Regions from separate parts of the Streptosporangium brasiliense genome, predicted to be linked through region 4. Evidence: riboswitches for the same ligand, from Rfam matches in the RefSeq annotation. Region 4 holds a riboswitch; each other region holds the start of a gene.
The links. A riboswitch is a leader RNA that binds a small molecule or an ion and turns the genes downstream of it on or off. The one in region 4 is predicted to bind cobalamin.
Positions count from the first base shown of each region.

Region 1: linked by a shared signal. The riboswitch ahead of J2S55_RS31725 (ribonucleoside-diphosphate reductase subunit alpha) and the one ahead of J2S55_RS40350 (ABC transporter substrate-binding protein) in region 4 are both predicted to bind cobalamin.
Region 2: linked by a shared signal. The riboswitch ahead of bluB (5,6-dimethylbenzimidazole synthase) and the one ahead of J2S55_RS40350 (ABC transporter substrate-binding protein) in region 4 are both predicted to bind cobalamin.
Region 3: linked by a shared signal. The riboswitch ahead of cobN (cobaltochelatase subunit CobN) and the one ahead of J2S55_RS40350 (ABC transporter substrate-binding protein) in region 4 are both predicted to bind cobalamin.

Region 1 covers NZ_JAUSRB010000002.1:5,065,631-5,069,822, forward strand. Annotated here, with positions in the region: gene glmS (glutamine--fructose-6-phosphate transaminase (isomerizing)) at 1-136, shown strand, start outside; gene J2S55_RS31720 (Bug family tripartite tricarboxylate transporter substrate binding protein) at 240-1,277, shown strand; cobalamin riboswitch at 1,276-1,475, shown strand; gene J2S55_RS31725 (ribonucleoside-diphosphate reductase subunit alpha) at 1,673-3,868, shown strand; gene J2S55_RS31730 (ribonucleotide-diphosphate reductase subunit beta) at 3,894-4,192, shown strand, end outside.
Region 2 covers NZ_JAUSRB010000002.1:7,185,620-7,189,811, forward strand. Annotated here, with positions in the region: gene J2S55_RS41735 (DUF6886 family protein) at 9-557, shown strand; gene J2S55_RS41740 (cytochrome b family protein) at 792-1,394, shown strand; gene J2S55_RS41745 (histidine phosphatase family protein) at 1,496-2,017, shown strand; cobalamin riboswitch at 2,242-2,436, shown strand; gene bluB (5,6-dimethylbenzimidazole synthase) at 2,469-3,167, shown strand; gene J2S55_RS41755 (MarR family winged helix-turn-helix transcriptional regulator) at 3,351-3,887, opposite strand; gene J2S55_RS41760 (NAD-dependent epimerase/dehydratase family protein) at 4,019-4,192, shown strand, end outside.
Region 3 covers NZ_JAUSRB010000002.1:5,785,767-5,789,958, forward strand. Annotated here, with positions in the region: gene J2S55_RS34970 (precorrin-8X methylmutase) at 1-526, opposite strand, end outside; gene cobG (precorrin-3B synthase) at 523-1,854, opposite strand; cobalamin riboswitch at 1,878-2,066, shown strand; gene cobN (cobaltochelatase subunit CobN) at 2,181-4,192, shown strand, end outside.
Region 4 covers NZ_JAUSRB010000002.1:6,919,260-6,923,451, reverse strand. Annotated here, with positions in the region: gene J2S55_RS40360 (ABC transporter ATP-binding protein) at 1-429, opposite strand, end outside; gene J2S55_RS40355 (FecCD family ABC transporter permease) at 441-1,523, opposite strand; gene J2S55_RS40350 (ABC transporter substrate-binding protein) at 1,520-2,509, opposite strand; cobalamin riboswitch at 2,696-2,889, opposite strand; cobalamin riboswitch at 3,020-3,237, shown strand; gene metE (5-methyltetrahydropteroyltriglutamate--homocysteine S-methyltransferase) at 3,356-4,192, shown strand, end outside.

The DNA.
Region 1 (4,192 bases), 1.9 Mb from region 4:
GCCCAGGAACGAGACGGAGCTGGACCCGATCCTGCTGTCGATCCCGCTCCAGCTCCTGGCCTACCACGCGGCCGTGGCGCTGGAGCGGGATGTGGACAAGCCTCGCAACCTGGCCAAGAGCGTCACGGTGGAGTAGAGCCCCCTTGAGCTGCCTGATGGCAGTAAGACCCCCCAATGTGTGACACAAAGTGACGTGTCTGTAACCTGAAGTATTGGGGGGTCTGGGGGAAGGGGCGCTTATGTACCGTAGGCGGTTCTTCGCGCTCGCCCTGGGGGTCATGGTCGCCGGCGGCTGCGGTGGCTGCGGCGGGGCGGCGGACCCCCGCGTGCCGCTGGCGGGACGGCTGACCGTCATCGCGCCCGCCGCCCGCGGGCAGGGCTGGGACCGGGCCGCCCGCGCGCTGGCCGCGGTGCTGACCGGCGACGGGCTGGCGCGGAAGGTCGAGGTGGGCAACTACCCGGGCAGCCTGGGCGCCGCCGCGCTGGGGGCGTTCGCCGCCGCCCACGACCCGTTCACGTACGCGGGCAGGCTGCTGCTCACCGGGATGCCGATGGTGGCCGGCGCGGAGATCGCCAACACCGCCTCCGTGGTGGAGTCCACCACCCCCCTGGCCCGCCTGGTCGGCGACTGGGCGGCCCTGGTCGTCCCGGAGAACTCCCGCCTGCGCACCTTCGAGAACCTCGCCGCGGTGCTCCGCCGCGACCCGGCCGGGCTGACGGTGGGCGGCCGGATGGAGGGCGGCTCCGACCACGTGCTCTACGGCATGATCGGCAAATGCCTGGGGGTGGACACCCGGCTGCTGGACTACGCCGGCTACTCCAGCGGGGCCGAGGGCGTGCACGCCCTCCACGACGGCAGGGTGGCCGCGCTGCTGGGCTCCGCCCGCTCCTTCGTGCCCGAGATCGCCGAGGGCCGGCTGCGGCCGCTGGTGGTCTCCTCCGCCGAGCGGATCGACGGGATCGACGCCCCGACGCTGATGGAGCTGGACGTCCGGCTGGAGTACACCGACTGGTGCGGCGTGCTCGGCCCCCGCGGCATGAGCTCCGACGACAGGGACGTGGCCGTCGCCCTGTGCGACCGCGTCGACGCCTCGTCCCGCTGGCGGGCGATCTGCGCGGCCAACGGCTGGAACCGGGTCTATCTGAGCGGGGACGACTTCCGCCAGTGGCTCGTCACGGAGACGCGCCGGACCCGGGAAGTGCTCGACGAGCTCGGACTGCTGAGCACCATCGGCACAAGCTGTTGGGGTAGTTGCGTCCGGCAGCACTACATGTAGGATCCTGCTCGTTGCTGGTTCGCCCCTCTGGGGGTGAGGCAAGAGGGAACCCGGTGAGATTCCGGGACTGCCCCGCAGCGGTGAACGGGAACGAAAGCCGTCATGGAGCACTGGGCGCACCTGCCTGGGAAGCGACGGCCGGTAGGCATGCGCCAGACGCCCGTGAGTCCGAAGACCTGCCGGCGACGTGTGGAGAGGGAGCCGAGCCGGGCACCGAGGGACGCGTGGAGCGGCCCGGAGCGTGCCGGGTGAGGCGGACCCGACCACGGAGATCGTTCAGGGCCTCGAGGGAGGGCCCGCGTGATGAGGCGTCCGGCGTGCCCGGGGCCGTTCTCTGCGCGTGCGCCCTTCCGGCGAGAGCCGTACGGGGAATTCGAGCGCGCGAGGGGTAGCACGTGACACAGACCTTGGTCGACGTCGCCAAGGAGACCGGCAACGGCCCGGTCGACCGCCGGCTGGCCATCGAGGAGGCCGCCGCCCGGGTGATCGCCGACCCGGAGAACTCCAAGATCGCCGCTGGGCTGCTGGCGGAGCTGATCGCCGAGGAGGCCGCCGGGCACGGCGTCCGGACCTTCTCCGAGTCCGTCGCCGCGACCCACGCGGCCGGGCTGATCCAGGACGGGCTGGCCGCCTTCGTGGCCGCCAACGCCGCGGCGCTGGACGCGCTGGTGGACGGGGCGGCCGACGGCCGGTTCGAATACTTCGGGCTGCGCACGGTCTACGACCGCTACCTGCTGCGCCACCCGCAGACCCGCAAGGTCCTGGAGCGCCCGCAGCACTTCTTCCTCCGGGTGGCCTGCGGCCTGTCGGAGACGGTGGAGGAGGCCGGCGAGCTCTACGCGCTCATGTCCACCCTGTCCTACCTGCCGAGCTCGCCCACCCTGTTCAACTCCGGCTCGCGCAGGCCCCAGCTGTCGTCCTGCTTCCTGCTCGACTCGCCCCGTGACGAGCTGGAGGCGATCTACGAGCGCTACGGGCAGGTCGCGCGGCTGTCGAAGTACGCCGGCGGGATCGGCATCTCCTGGACCCGGGTCCGCTCGCGGGGCTCGCTGATCCGGGGCACCAACGGCCACTCCAACGGCATCGTGCCGTGGCTGCGCACGCTGGACTCCAGCGTCGCCGCGGTCAACCAGGGCGGCCGCCGCAAGGGCGCGGCCTGCGTCTACCTGGAGACCTGGCACGCCGACATCGAGGAGTTCCTCGAACTGCGCGACAACACCGGCGAGGAGGCCCGCCGCACGCACAACCTGAACCTGGCCAACTGGATCCCCGACGAGTTCATGCGCCGGGTCGAGGCCGACGGCATGTGGTCGCTGTTCGACCCCAAGGAGGTCCCGCACCTCACCGACCTGTACGGCGCCGCCTTCGACGAGGCCTACCGGGCCGCCGAGGCCGAGGGCCGCTCCGTCAAGCAGATCCCGGCCCGGTCCCTGTACGGCCGGATGATGCGCACCCTGGCCCAGACCGGCAACGGCTGGATGACCTTCAAGGACGCCGCCAACCGGACCTCCAACCAGACGGCCCGCCCGGAGAACGTCATCCACCTGTCGAACCTCTGCACCGAGATCCTGGAGGTCACCAACGACGCCGAGACGGCCGTCTGCAACCTGGGCTCGATCAATCTCGCCGCCCACCTGGACGGCCAGGACGTCGACTGGCCGCGGCTGCGCCGGACCGTCCGCACCGCCGTGCGGTTCCTGGACCGGACCATCGACCTGGGCTTCTACCCGACCCCGGAGGCCGAGGCGGCCAACCGGAAGTGGCGGCCGATCGGCCTGGGCGTGATGGGCCTGGCGGATGTGTTCTTCACGCTGCGGCTGCCGTTCGACTCCCCGCAGGCGCTGGAGCTGTCCACCCGCATCTCCGAGGAGATCGCGCTGGCCGCCTACGGCACCTCCGCGGACCTGGCCGTCGAGCGGGGCCGCCACCCCTCCTACGACGAGACCAGGGCCGCCGGCGGCGTGCTCCACCCCGACCACTACGGGGCCGGCGGCTCGCCGGAGTGGACGCGCCTCAGGGAGCGGATCGCCGAGTCCGGCCTCCGCAACTCGTTGATGATCGCGATCGCGCCCACGGCCACCATCGCCTCCATCGCGGGCTGCTACGAGTGCATCGAGCCCCAGGTCTCCAACGTCTTCAAGCGCGAGACCCTGTCGGGAGAGTTCCTCCAGGTCAACCGCTATCTGGTCCGTGACCTGCAGGCCCGGGGCCGGTGGACCCCGCAGATCCGGGACGCGATCAAGCGGGCCGACGGCTCCGTCCAGGACGTCCCCGGCATGCCCGACGACCTCAAGGCGCTCTACCGGACCGCCTGGGAGCTGCCGCAGAAGGCGCTGATCGACCTGGCCGCGGCGCGCACGCCGTACATCGACCAGTCGCAGTCGCTGAACCTGTTCATGGCCACGCCGACCATCGGCAAGCTCTCCTCGATGTACGCCTACGCGTGGAAGTCCGGCCTCAAGACCACCTACTACCTGCGCTCCCGGCCGGCGACCCGGATCGCGCAGACCACCGTGGCCCAGGCCGCGCCCGACGCGGAGGCCGTCGCGTGCTCGCTGGAGAACCCCGAGTACTGCGAAGCCTGCCAGTAGCCACCTCCCCGAAAGGCACTCCCTGATGCTGCTCGACCCTGGCATGGACCTCACCCTGAGGCCCATGCGCTACCCGGAGTTCTACGAGCGCTACCGGGCCGCGATCCGCAACACCTGGACCGTCGAGGAGGTGGACCTCAACTCCGACCTGGCGGACCTGGCGAAGATGACGCCGGAGGAGCGCCACCTGATCAACCGCCTCGTCGCGTTCTTCGCGACCGGCGACTCGATCGTGGCCAACAACCTGGTGCTCAACCTCTACCAGCACGTCAACGCGCCCGAGGCGCGCCTGTATCTCAGCAGGCAGCTCTTCGAGGAGGCGGT
Region 2 (4,192 bases), 270 kb from region 4:
CACGGGTCATGCGGCCCAGACCAGGTCAAGTTCTGCACTTCTCCGAGGACCCGGAGATCACCCGATTTGTCCCCCACGTGGCAACCACCGCACAAGAACCGGAGGCATATGTGTGGGCTGTGTCGGCCGATCGCTGCCCCGACTACTGGTTTCCCCGCCAGTGCCCGCGCGCCATGGCCTGGACCGTGCCGGACACGACGGACGCCGACCGGGAACGGATCATCGGTGCCGGCTGCGGGCGGCGCATCCATGCGATCGAGTACGGCTGGCTGGAGGCGTTCTTGACCGTGCGCCTGTACGGCTACCGCCTGCCCGCCGAGAAGTTCGTCCCGATCGGTGAGCCGGTGCCGAACGCGATGGTCGCCACCGAGCCCGTCGAACCGCTCGGCCCGCCCGAACCGGTCGGCAGCCTGCTCCAGCTGCACGAGGAGGCCGGGATCCAGCTCAGAGTGCTGGACAACCTCTGGGCGTTTTGGGATGCGGTGACCACCAGCTCTCTGGGCTGGAGCGGCATCCGCCTGCGCAATGCCCGCCCCAGGCCGGCCAGAACAGGCTGACGCCCCCGACGCCCACGTCCCGGTGGTCGCTCCCCCACCGGCAGCGGAGGCCGGCCGCTAGACCTAGCGGGTCCCCTGGACCCTGACCCCCCGCCCACCTGCGTTCCAGCACCTGGAGGGCATCGCGCCGAGGCCGGTCAGGCCTCAGGACCCGTGCGACAGTCCCGGCTCGGGAGGCGGGTGACACTCCGGCTAGCTGACCTGTTGCTCTCCGACGCCTATTGAATCGGAAACTTGTGGTCCGGTAAGAGGTCGGTGGACGAGCGGCTCATCTCCTGCTTCGTGATCGTCGTGCTCACCGGTGCTTTCCTGGCGTTCTTCCACACGCCGAGCGACCAGGTGAGCCATGACGGCGCCCAGGTGATCTATGACGGCTCCTACGAGCCGCTGCGCGGCGTCATGATGGCCGAGGCCTATGCCTCGGCGCTGCAGCTCAGCTTCGACGTGGCCGGCGGCGTGCTCGTGCAGCTGCTTCACCAGTGGTCGTCGGTGCTCCTGCTCGCGGGGATCGTGGTGCGCACGGCGCTCAGCGGCGTGTTCCTCCGGTGGCTGCCCGGGATCGCGCTGCTCGGCCTGGGGGCGCTCAACATGGTCATCGGCTTCACACTGGCCGGGGAGCCGTTCGCCGAAAAGACCATGGGGGGCGTGCCGGCCCTGTGGCGGTACGGCGCGCACCTGCTGCTGGCGCTCGCCATTGCGGCCGCTGCGGTGCTCGCCTGGCGACAGGCGGGCGGTCGACGCCCCAGGGCGCTCCACGTCGTGGTGATCTGCCTGGGGCTCGTGCCGCTGCTGCTTGTGGGGGCTGTCGTAGCCCCCGGTTGGAGTGTTCACAAGTAGATCCGGCCTGGGGTGGAGCAGGCATTGAGAAGATCGCTTCCCGGCATCTCTGTGATCGTTTCCCGGGGTTATGAGGGTGTCGGCTCGGTATATTCCCTGAGATGTTGCTCTTGGTCCGCCATGCCATGCCTGCCTACGGTCCGACCGTCCCACCGCACGAATGGCCGCTCGGCACTGAGGGGTGGCAGGCGGCTCAGCGGCTGATCGCCCGTCTGCCCAAAGACGCCTGCCTTGTCTCCAGCGACGAGCCGAAGGCCTGGCAGACTCTGGGCGGCGACGACACGGTCACGCGTGATCGACGGTTCAACGAGGTCACCCGCGTGGAGCCGTGGGAGGGTAACTACCGCGAGTTGCGGCGCGCCTATGTGGAAGGCGCGGATCATGCTGACTGGGAGCCGCGGGCCGAGGTCGCCAAGCGCTTCGACGATGGGATCACCGAGCATCTCGCACTTGCCAGCGGGCGCCCACTCGTGGTGGCGGCACATGGCATGGCGATGACTGTTTGGGTGAAGGTGCGCCTGGGCCTGCAGAGCCCTGGCGACTTCTGGGCGGACCTCCGCTTTCCTGATGCGCATCTCGTTGATCTGGACTTGGGTACCGTCGAGCGAGCCTTGGCCCTCTGAACATCACCGGAAGGCCTCCGTCCGTAATTCGGCGACGGTGACGTCGACCGCGGTCCCTATGGCGCCCTGGCGCGGACACGGAGGTTCCGCGGGGCTCTCACCCCGTACGGTGGTCTCCCCTTTCGCTGGAATGCCCGGGGGGGACGGTCCTTATCGCATGATCCCTGGCCGTCGCCGGGTGAGCGGCGCGGTGAGGTCGGGAATCCGCTAGCGTACTGAGCGGCGAAACTGTTGCAAGGTGCCTCGCGTCGGTGAGGAGAATCGGGAAGCCGGTGTGATTCCGGCACGGGCCCGCCGCGGTGACCGGGGAGCCGCCGCCCACGCGCGCATGCGCAGCCACTGGCCCGCGAGGGCTGGGAAGGCGGGTGGTCAGGCGTCGATCCGGGAGTCCGAAGACCGGCCTTGCGCTCACAGCCCCTTGAAGGGGCACGAACGCAGCGGGAGCCTGCCCATGGACAGCCAGCTTTACGACGTCATCCACCGCCGCCGTGACGTGCGCGCGCAGTTCACCGGTGAACCCGTCCCCGACGAGGCCCTGCACCGGATCCTGTCTGCGGCCCACGCCGCGCCCAGCGTCGGTCTCTCCCAGCCCTGGGACTTCATCGTCGTGCGCGACCCCGCCGTCCGCGCCGCGTTCCACGGACACGTCCAGCATGAACGCGCGGTCTTCGCCGCGACCCTTGACGCCTCCGCCGTACGGCGGTTCGCCCGGATCAAGATCGAAGGAGTGCTGGAGTCCACACTGTCGATCGTGGTCACCTATGACCCGGATCGGGGCGGCCCCACCGTTCTCGGCCGCCACGCCATCGCCGACGCGGGCCTGTACTCGGTGTGCCTGGCCATCCAGAATCTCTGGCTGGCCGCCACCGCCGAGAATCTCGGTGTCGGCTGGGTGTCGTTCTACCGCGAGCCGTTCCTGAACGACCTTCTCGCCATCCCCGCGCCGATCCGCCCCGTCGCGTGGCTGTGCGTGGGGCCGGTGACCCACCTGGAGACCGCCCCCGACCTCGAGCGGAACGGCTGGCGGGATCGGCGCCCCCTGTGGGCCGCCGTCCACCACGACCGCTGGAGTTCCGGTCTCCACGGCCGCCCTCATCCCGATCGAGCCGAACGCTCCTCCACGCATCCCGATCGAACGGGAATGAGCTGAACGCTCCTCCACGGACGACGGCCTTCCCCGCCTTTCGGGACTTCGCGGGTTCCTCTCGTGACTTTTCGCGGATGACCGGCGATCCGGCCGCCCGGAAACGCGTCGCGTCACGCCGGTGTGATCACGGTTCAGACGGCTCGCCCACCTCGGCGACCAGCTGCGAGACGGTGACGCGACGCGTTCTCAGCATGCGCCGGTGGCGGAGGTGTCCGGCCCCGTGTCGCCGAGGGAGACGAGCAGGCGGCGCAGGAGCACGGTGATCTGGTCGCGGTCGGCGGAGCTCAGGCCCTCCAGGAGCCGCCGCTCGTTGGCGACGTGATGCTCGACGAGCCTGTTGACCAGGCTCAGCCCTTGATCGGTGAGGGAGATCAGGACGCGGCGCCGATGGGCCGGATCGACGGCGCGGTCGACCAGGCCCTTTTTCTCGAGCCGGTCGATGCGGTTGGTCAGGGCGGCCGAGCTGACCATCGCCGCCGTGCTGAGTTCGCCGGCGTTGAGGACGTGGGGAGGCCCGGAGCGCAGCAGGGTGGCCAGCACATCGAACTCCCAGGGCTCGATGTCGTACGCGGACAAGTGGTCCCTGATGGCGCGTTCGAGGAGGCGGGAGACCCGGGACAGGCGACCGATGATCTCCATCGGTGAGCAGTCCAGATCGGGGCGCGCCGTCTGCCACTGGCTGATGATCACGTCCACTCCGTCGTGGAGTCCGTCGGTCGTCATCGTGAGTCCTGTCCTGAGCTGTCCTGAGCGTGGCTTTGTACAGAGGCTAACACTTAGACATCGAAGGATTTGACACTTGCGAACGCAGTGATTTAAGTTTTCGACATCGAAATTTTCGAGGGGAGACTTTGATGAAGATCTTGCTTATCGGTGCCGGCGGTTACCTCGGCTCGGCGGTCGCGGACCACCTGGACGAGGCCGGACATCAGATCGTCGAACTGACCCGCGCCACCGACGACCGCCCGGAGAACGGGCGTGAAAAGCGTGTCGGCGACCTGACCGATCCGCGTTCGCTCACCCAGGCG
Region 3 (4,192 bases), 1.1 Mb from region 4:
CGGCGAGGGCCTGCTTGGACTCGGCGGCGCCGATGAAGCCGACCGGGATCCCGAGCACGGCGGCCGGCCGGCCGGCGCCCTCCTCGACCATCTCCAGCAGCCGGAACAGCGCGGTCGGCGCGTTCCCGATCGCGACCACGGAGCCCTCCAGCCGGTCGCGCCACAGCTCCAGCGCGGCGGCGCTGCGGGTGGTGCCCAGCCGTGCGGCGAGCTCCGGCACGCCCGGCTCGCCCAGCGTGCAGATCACCTCGTTGCCGGCGGGCAGGCGGCGGCGGGTCACCCCGGAGGCGACCATCATCGCGTCGCACAGCACCGGCGCGCCCGCCCGCAGGGCCGCGCGCGCCGACGCCACGACGCCGGGCGACCAGCCGAGGTCGGCGACCAGGTCGACCATCCCGCAGGCGTGGATCATCCGGACCGCCACCTGGGCGACGTCCGGGGGCAGGCCGCTCAGATCCGTCTCGGCGCGGATGGTGGCGAAGGAGCGGCGGTAGATCTCCGCGCCGTCGCGGACGTAGTCGGTCACGATCCCCCTCTGGCGGCCGTCACCGCGGCCGTGGTCTCTTCGATGTCCGTACAGTTCAGGCTCCGGCCGTTGAGGTTCACGCGGTAGCCGTCGCCGGTGGCGACCACGTCCGCGACCCGCCCCCGGGGGCGACCGCAGCGCCTGTCGCAGCCCGCCCAGTGCACGGGGAGCGTACCGGTGCGCGGCCGGTCCGCCGCACGGGGGGCGACCGTCCCCGGCGTCCCGGCGGCCCCGTCCCCGGCGGGCACGGTGGCGCGGGCCGCGTCGGCCTGCACGTCGGCCAGGGATTTGGCGCAGCCGGGGCGGCCGGTGCAGGCCGTCACGCCGATCCACGGGGAGTCGGGGTCGGTGACCAGGCCGGCCTCCGTCAGCCGGGCGACTGCCCGGGGGAGGTCCACGCGGGCCAGACCGGGCAGGACCACGCCCCGCCACGGCGTCAGCCGTACCCCGTCGGCGGAGGCCAGGCCGGCCAGGAGCTCCGCCTGGGCAGGGGTCAGCCGGCCCAGCGGCACCGCGACGCCCAGGGCCACCCGCCCGCCGGGCTGCCGGACGGCTCCCACCGGTCCCCCCGCCACGGCCGGCGGCGGGGTCCGGACGCGTTCCGCGGGCGGGCGGAGCCGTACCGGGCCGGCCCCTCCGGTCTCCAGGGTGGCGCGGACCCGGGCCGCGACCGGCTCCGCGCCGCCGGGCAGCTCACCGATCCGCCAGGCATGCACGCCCCGGGCGGCGAGCTCGGCCAGGAACGCCTCGGCCGCGGCGAGCAGGGCGGTGACCGCCGAGGTCACCGGCACGCGCAGGCCGCTGTCGGCGCCCGCGAGGACGAGGGCGGCCTCCTCCGGGCCGGTCGGCAGCATCCCGGCGTCGGGGCCGAGCCAGGCCACGTCCCCCCGGCCGTCGTCGAGGGCGAACAGGAACCGCCCCGGCAGGCCGGCCAGGCCCGGCCGGGCGCACAGCCGCCGGTCCAGCTCGGAGACCAGCGGACCGACGTCGAGGATCCCCTCCGCGTCGCAGCCGGTCAGCGGGGAGGCCAGGACGTTGCGGATCCGTTCGTGGGTGGACGAGGGCAGCAGCCCGGCCTCCGCCATGCGCGCCGCGAATCCGTCCCCCTCGCCGAGCCCGCGCACCTGGACGTTCGCACGGGAGGTCAGCTCGATGACGCCGGTCCCGTGGACGGCCGCCGCGTCGGCGAGTCCGCGCAGCTGGGAGGCCGTCAGCCGGCCGCCGGGGACGCGGATCCGCGCCAGGCCGCCGTCGGCCGCGGCATGCACCTGGAGCGCCCCGGGACATGCGTCGAGTCGCGATCGTCCGGAAAAGTCGCCAATGACCACGGAGAGGATGTTAAGCCAGTTTCTTGCAATGAGCGGGGCTGCCGTAGTCTGATCGTTGGCGACGGCAAGGGAGGAAGCCGGTGTGAAACCGGCGCGGTCCCGCCACTGTGACCGGGGAGCGAACCCCACTCAGGCCACTGTCCGGAGACGGACGGGAAGGCCGGGGGGAGCATCGATCCGGGAGCCAGGAGACTCCAGCCGTCGTAGCCGACGACGACCCGGGGCGAGGACCCCGAGGGAGGAAGCCCTGTGCGCTTTTCGCCGTTCCCGGGCCACCCCGTGGCCCCGCCGAGCCGTACCACGCCGCCTCCGCGGGGGTGCGGCGCGTGATCCTCCTGCTCTCGACCTCCGACACCGACCTGCTCAGCGCCCGCGCGAGCGGCGCCGGCTACCGGCTGGGCAACCCCGCCCGGCTCGCCGCGGCTGACCTGCCGCCCCTTCTCGACGGCGCCGACCTGGTGGTGGTCCGGCTGCTCGGCGGCCGCCGCGCCTGGGAGGAGGGCCTGGACGCCCTGCTCGCCGGGCCCCGGCCCGTCGTCGTGCTCGGCGGTGAGCAGGCGCCCGACGCCGAGCTGATGGAGCTGTCCACCGTTCCCGGCGGGGTCTGCGCCGAGGCGCACGCCTACCTCGCCCACGGCGGCCCGGCCAATCTCACCGAGCTCCACCGGTTCCTGTCCGACACCCTGCTGCTGACCGGGCACGGGTTCGCCGCGCCCGCCCCCACCCCCGGCTGGGGGGTGCTGGAGCGCGTGGCCCGCCGTGAGGACGGGCCGGTCATCGGCGTGCTCTACTACCGGGCCCACCACGTCGCCGGGAACACCGCGTTCGTGGAGACCCTCTGCTCGGCGGTGGAGGACGCGGGAGGCCGGGCACTGCCCGTCTACTGCGCCTCGCTGCGCAGCGCGGAGCCCGGCCTGCTGGAGGTCCTCGGCACGGTGGACGCCCTGGTGGTGACCGTGCTCGCGGCCGGCGGCACCCGCCCGGCCACCGCGTCGGCCGGCGGCGACGACGAGGCCTGGGACGTCGGCGCGCTCGCCGGGCTGGACGTGCCGATCCTGCAGGGCCTGTGCCTGACGAGCAGCCGGTCCACCTGGGAGGACAGCGACGACGGCCTGTCCCCGCTCGACGCGGCGACCCAGGTCGCGATCCCCGAGTTCGACGGCCGGATCATCACGGTGCCCTTCTCCTTCAAGGAGATCGACGACGACGGGCTGACCGTCTACGTCGCCGACCCGGAGCGGGCCTCCCGGGTGGCCGGCATCGCGGTACGGCACGCCGCGCTCCGGCACATCCCGGCCGGTGAGCGGCGGATCGTGCTGATGCTGTCGGCCTATCCCACCAAGCACTCCCGGATCGGCAACGCCGTCGGCCTGGACACCCCGGCGAGCCTGGTGCGGCTGCTGGCGGTGATGCGTGAGCGGGGCTACGACATCGGCGCCGAGGGCGAACTGCCGGGCGTGACCGAGCAGGACGGCGACGCGCTGATCCACGCGCTGATCGCGGCCGGCGGGCAGGACCCCGACTGGCTCACCGAGGAGCGGCTCGCCGGCAACCCGGTGCGCATCGCGGCGGGCCGGTACGCCGAGTGGTACGGCACGCTCCCGGCGGACCTGCGCGCCGGGATGGAGGAGCACTGGGGGCCCGCGCCGGGCGAGCTGTTCGTGGACAGCTCGCACGACCCGGACGGCGAGATCGTGCTGGCCGCGCTGCGCGCCGGGAACGTCGTGGTCATGGTGCAGCCGCCGCGCGGCTTCGGCGAGAACCCCATCGCGATCTACCATGACCCCGACCTGCCGCCCAGCCACCACTACCTGGCGGCCTACCGGTGGCTGGCCGACGGCTTCGGCGCGCACGCCGTGGTGCACGTGGGCAAGCACGGCAACCTGGAGTGGCTGCCCGGCAAGTCGGCCGGGCTGTCGGCCTCCTGCGGCCCCGACGCCGCGCTCGGCGACCTGCCGCTGATCTATCCCTTCCTGGTCAACGACCCCGGCGAGGGCACCCAGGCCAAGCGCCGCGCTCACGCCACCCTGGTCGACCACCTCGTCCCGCCGATGGCCCGCGCCGACACCTACGGTGACATGGCCCGGCTGGAGCAGCTTCTCGACGAGCACGCCTCCATCGCCGCGATGGACCCGGCGAAGCTCCCCGCGATCCGCGCCCAGATCTGGACCCTGATCCAGGCCGCCCGGCTCGACCACGACCTGGGCATCGAGGACCGCCCGCACGACGCCGAGTTCGACGACTTCCTGCTGCACGTCGACGGCTGGCTGTGCGAGGTCAAGGACGTCCAGATCCGTGACGGCCTCCACGTGCTGGGCGCCGCCCCGGAGGGCGGGAC
Region 4 (4,192 bases):
CCGGTCGAAGGGCGCGTACGCCAGATCGGCCACGTCCAGGCGTTCCAGGGCGTCGGCGATGATCGCCCGGTCGTCGGGGGCGTCCCCGTCGAAGGCGCGCTTGTGCGGGGTGCGGCCCATGGCCACCACGTCGTAGACGCTCAGCTCGAAGTCGCCGCCGCTCTCCTGCAGCACCGCCGCCAGCCTGCGGGCCAGCCATCTGCCCGGCATCCGCCACACGTCGTACCCGTCGAGGAGCACCTGACCGGAGGTGGGGCGCTGCGCCCGGTACAGGGTGCGCAGCAGGGTCGACTTCCCTGCGCCGTTAGGACCGGCCAGGCCGAGCACCTCACCGGAGGGCACCTCCAGCGTCACATCGCGCACGAGGTCCTTGCCGTCGATGCGCACCGAAACCTGCCGTACGGTCAGCGCGGCCGCCCGCTCCGTCATCGCCTCTTTCGTCACGACCGCCTCCGCATCAGCCACATGAAGAACGGCCCGCCCACCAGCGCCGTGATGATCCCCACGGGGATCTCCTCGGGGGCGATCAGCGTCCGCGCGACCAGGTCGGCCACGATGAGGAACGCCGCCCCGAGCAGCGCCGTGGCCGGCAGCGCCCGCCGGTGGTCGGCCCCGACGAGCAGCCGTACGACGTGAGGCATGATCAGCCCGACGAACCCGATGGCGCCGCTGACCGCGACGATGGCGCCGATCATCACGGCCACCAGCACGAACAGCGCCGCCCTGAACCGGTGCACGTCCAGCCCCAGGGAGGCAGCCGCCTCCTCCCCGGCCAGCAGCAGGTTCAGCGGGCGGGAGACGCCCAGCAGGACGACGGTGCCCACCAGCACGGCCGCCGCGGGCACCCACACCATCGTCCACGTCGTCCCCGCCAGGCCACCCAGCATCCAGCGGACGGCCGACTGCGTCTTGTGCGGGTCGCTGGAGGTCACCATCAGGAAGCTGGCGACCGCCGACAGCACCTCGGCCATCGCCACCCCGGCCAGCACCAGGCGCATCGTGGTCATCCGCCCGCCCGACCGGGCCAGGAAGTAGACCGCGACCAGCGCCGCCAGCGCCCCCGCGAACGCGGCGACCGGCAGCGAGAACGCCCCGAAGAAGGTCAGGCCGAACACCACCACGGCCACCGCGCCGACGCTGGCCCCCGAGGAGACGCCCAGCAGCATCGGATCGGCCAGCGGGTTGCGCACCAGCGCCTGCAACGCCATCCCGCAGACCGACAACCCCGCGCCGATGACCCCGCACAGCAGCACACGCGGCAGCCGTACGTCCATGACGATGGTCTCCCGGACCGGAGCCCAGACCGGCTCGGCCAGCGCGGGATGGAGCCGGTGCAACAAGATGCCCCACACCTGCCCGGCGGGCAGGCTGATCGACCCGGCCGCGATCCCCGCCGTGGCCGCCCCGCTCAGCAACAGCGCGCACAACAGCAGCACCAGCAGGTACGGCAGGCCAGGGCGCCGCGCGAGAGGTGCGGTGACTCGGGCGTCGGCGGTCCGGGAGACCTTGGTCAGCTCGCTCACTTGAACCGGCCGGCATGGATCTGCCGGGCCAGCGACTCCACCGCCGACGGCGCCCGGACCCCGAGCACGACCGACGACAGCGGCAGCACCGCGAACCGCTGCTCCTTGATCGCCGGCACGTCCGCGAGCGCCGGGTTCGACAGCAGGAACCTCTTCTTGTCGGCCACCGGCTGGTCGCCGTAGTCGTAGATGACGATCCAGTCGGGCGCCCGCTCGGCGACCTGCTCGAACGACACGTCACCCCATGCCTTGTCCACGTCGGCGAACAGGTTCCGCGCGCCCGCCAGCGTGATGACGTCGTTGCCGACGCCCTTGCCGCCGGCGGTGAACGCGGTCTTGTCACCGCTGTCGTAGACGAACAGCTTGACCGGGCTCACCCCGGCGAGCTTCTCCTTGACCTGTGCCAGTGGCGCGCGCAGGCGGGTGATGAGGGACTCGGCCCGATCGCGCACACCGAAGATCGCGGCGACGTTGCGGATCTCCTGGTCCATCAGGTCCAGGGTCACCGGGCCGGTTGGGCAGTCCTCGATGTTGAGGTAGGTGTCGATCCCGGCCTTGCCCAGCGCGTCGCGGCTGCGGCCCTCCTTCTCGTCGAAGGTGCTGGAGAAGCCGCCGTAGACGAAGTCGGGCTCGGCAGCCAGCAGCGCCTCGTGAGAGGGGTACTCCTTGGCGAGCACCTTGATCCCGTTGTAGGCGGCCTGGTACTCGGGAAGGATCTTGTCATCGAGGTAGCCGGTGCCGATCATCGCCTGCTGTAGCCCCAGCGCCAGCATCACCTCGGTGGCGTGCTGGTTGAGCGAGACCGCCCGCCGCGGCGGGCGCTCGTACGTCGTCTTGACGCCGCAGTTGTCGATGGTGACCGGGAACCCCGCCGCGACCGGTGCGGTGGACGCCGCGGCGGAGGCCTTCACCTCAGCGGGCGCGCCGCCGCAGCCGGCGAGGAGTACGGCGGAGAGCAGCAGGGACAAAGGGCGTCTGCCCGTCATGGATGGTTCCTCTCACGGAATCTGCACCATGGGGCGGTCCTGTCGGAAGGCGGCGGAAACCGGCCCGGGAGACGTCTCCGGGCACGCGTCGGCGCACCGGCCACGCGGCACCGCCACGCGGCGCGCTGTTCATCGGCCCATCGGGCATGCCGACCCGCTCCTCTCCGGGGAGATCCGCCCCAGTTCTATCGAGGAGGCGACCGCGTGAGTCTCCTGGCTCTCGGGTCGAGGCTCGTCCCCGCCTTCCCACCCCGGAGTGGGGCAGTGGCCGTATGGGGATCCGCTCGCCGATCACAGTGGCGGTACCGCGCCGGATTCACACCGGCTTCCTCGACCGCGCTCGCCTTTCCGTCATCATTACACGAAGCCATCAATTCACTGAATACCGGTGATGTGGTGAATCGCATTCGGAGCACCGCACGGTTCTTCTCAGCCGGTCAGCGCGACGGAGGCGCCCGATCGGCCGGTCTACCCTTACGACGGCGGTGTCCGTTCAGCGCACCGGCTGGCTAGAATCCCGCTGTGGATGGTTCGTCCGTGCCCGACCGGGTGCGGACGTCGTAAGAGGGAACCCGGTGGGAATCCGGGACTGCCCCGCAGCGGTGAGTGGGAACGACCGCCGTCATACGCACTGGGCCTGTGGCCTGGGAAGCGACGGTCAGTAGGTCACGCCTTGTTCAGGTGTGGTGCCCGCGAGTCCGAAGACCTGCCTTCCGCCCGTGCACCGACCGGTGCGCGGTGGTTCGCGGCCTCGTGGGAGGGCCTGGGACGCGCCCGCAGGACCTGCCTGCTGTGCGCTTCTTCCTCCTGCCCGGCCGCATCCTGGCAATAGCGAGGGAAGCTGCCATGACAACGACGATCCTCGGGTATCCGCGCATCGGCGCGCACCGAGAGCTCAAATTCGTCACCGAGGAGTACTGGGCCGGGCGCGTCGGCGAAGAGGAACTGCAGTCCACGGCCTCGACGCTGCGGCGGGCGGTGTGGACCGAACTGCGGGACTCCGGCCTGGGGACGATCCCGTCGAACACCTTCTCCTTCTACGATCACGTGCTGGACACCAGCGTCATGGTCGACGCGGTCCCCGACCGGTACCGGGCGCTGTCCGGCCTGGAGCGGTATTTCGCGATGGCGCGCGGCACCGCAGACATCCCGGCGCTGGAGATGACCAAGTGGTTCGACACCAACTACCACTACATCGTCCCCGAGCTGTCCCTGGACGCCCGGCTCCGGCTCGCCGACGGCGCGCAGGCGAAGCCCGTGGCCGAGTACCTCGAGGCCAAGACCCTGGGGGTCGAGACCCGGCCGGTGCTGGTCGGCCCGCTGACCTACCTTCTGCTGGCCAAGGCCGCGCCGGGCTCGCCTGAGGGGTTCGTGCCGCTGGATCTGCTGGGCGCCCTGGTGGAGGTCTATGCCGAGCTGCTGGAGCGGCTCGCCGGAGCCGGCGCGCAGTGGGTGCAGCTGGACGAGCCGGCACTGGCCGGGGATCTCGGCGCGCGGGAGGTCGAAGCACTCGAGCGGGCCTACCGCCGCCTGGGCGGGCTGTCCAGCCGCCCGAAGATCCTGCTGGCCACCTACTTCGGCACCGTCGCGGCCGAGGCGTTGAAGGTGGTCGCCTCCACCGCGGTCGAGGCGATCGGGCTGGACTTCGTCACTCGCCCGGACACCCTGGAGGTGGTGGCCTCG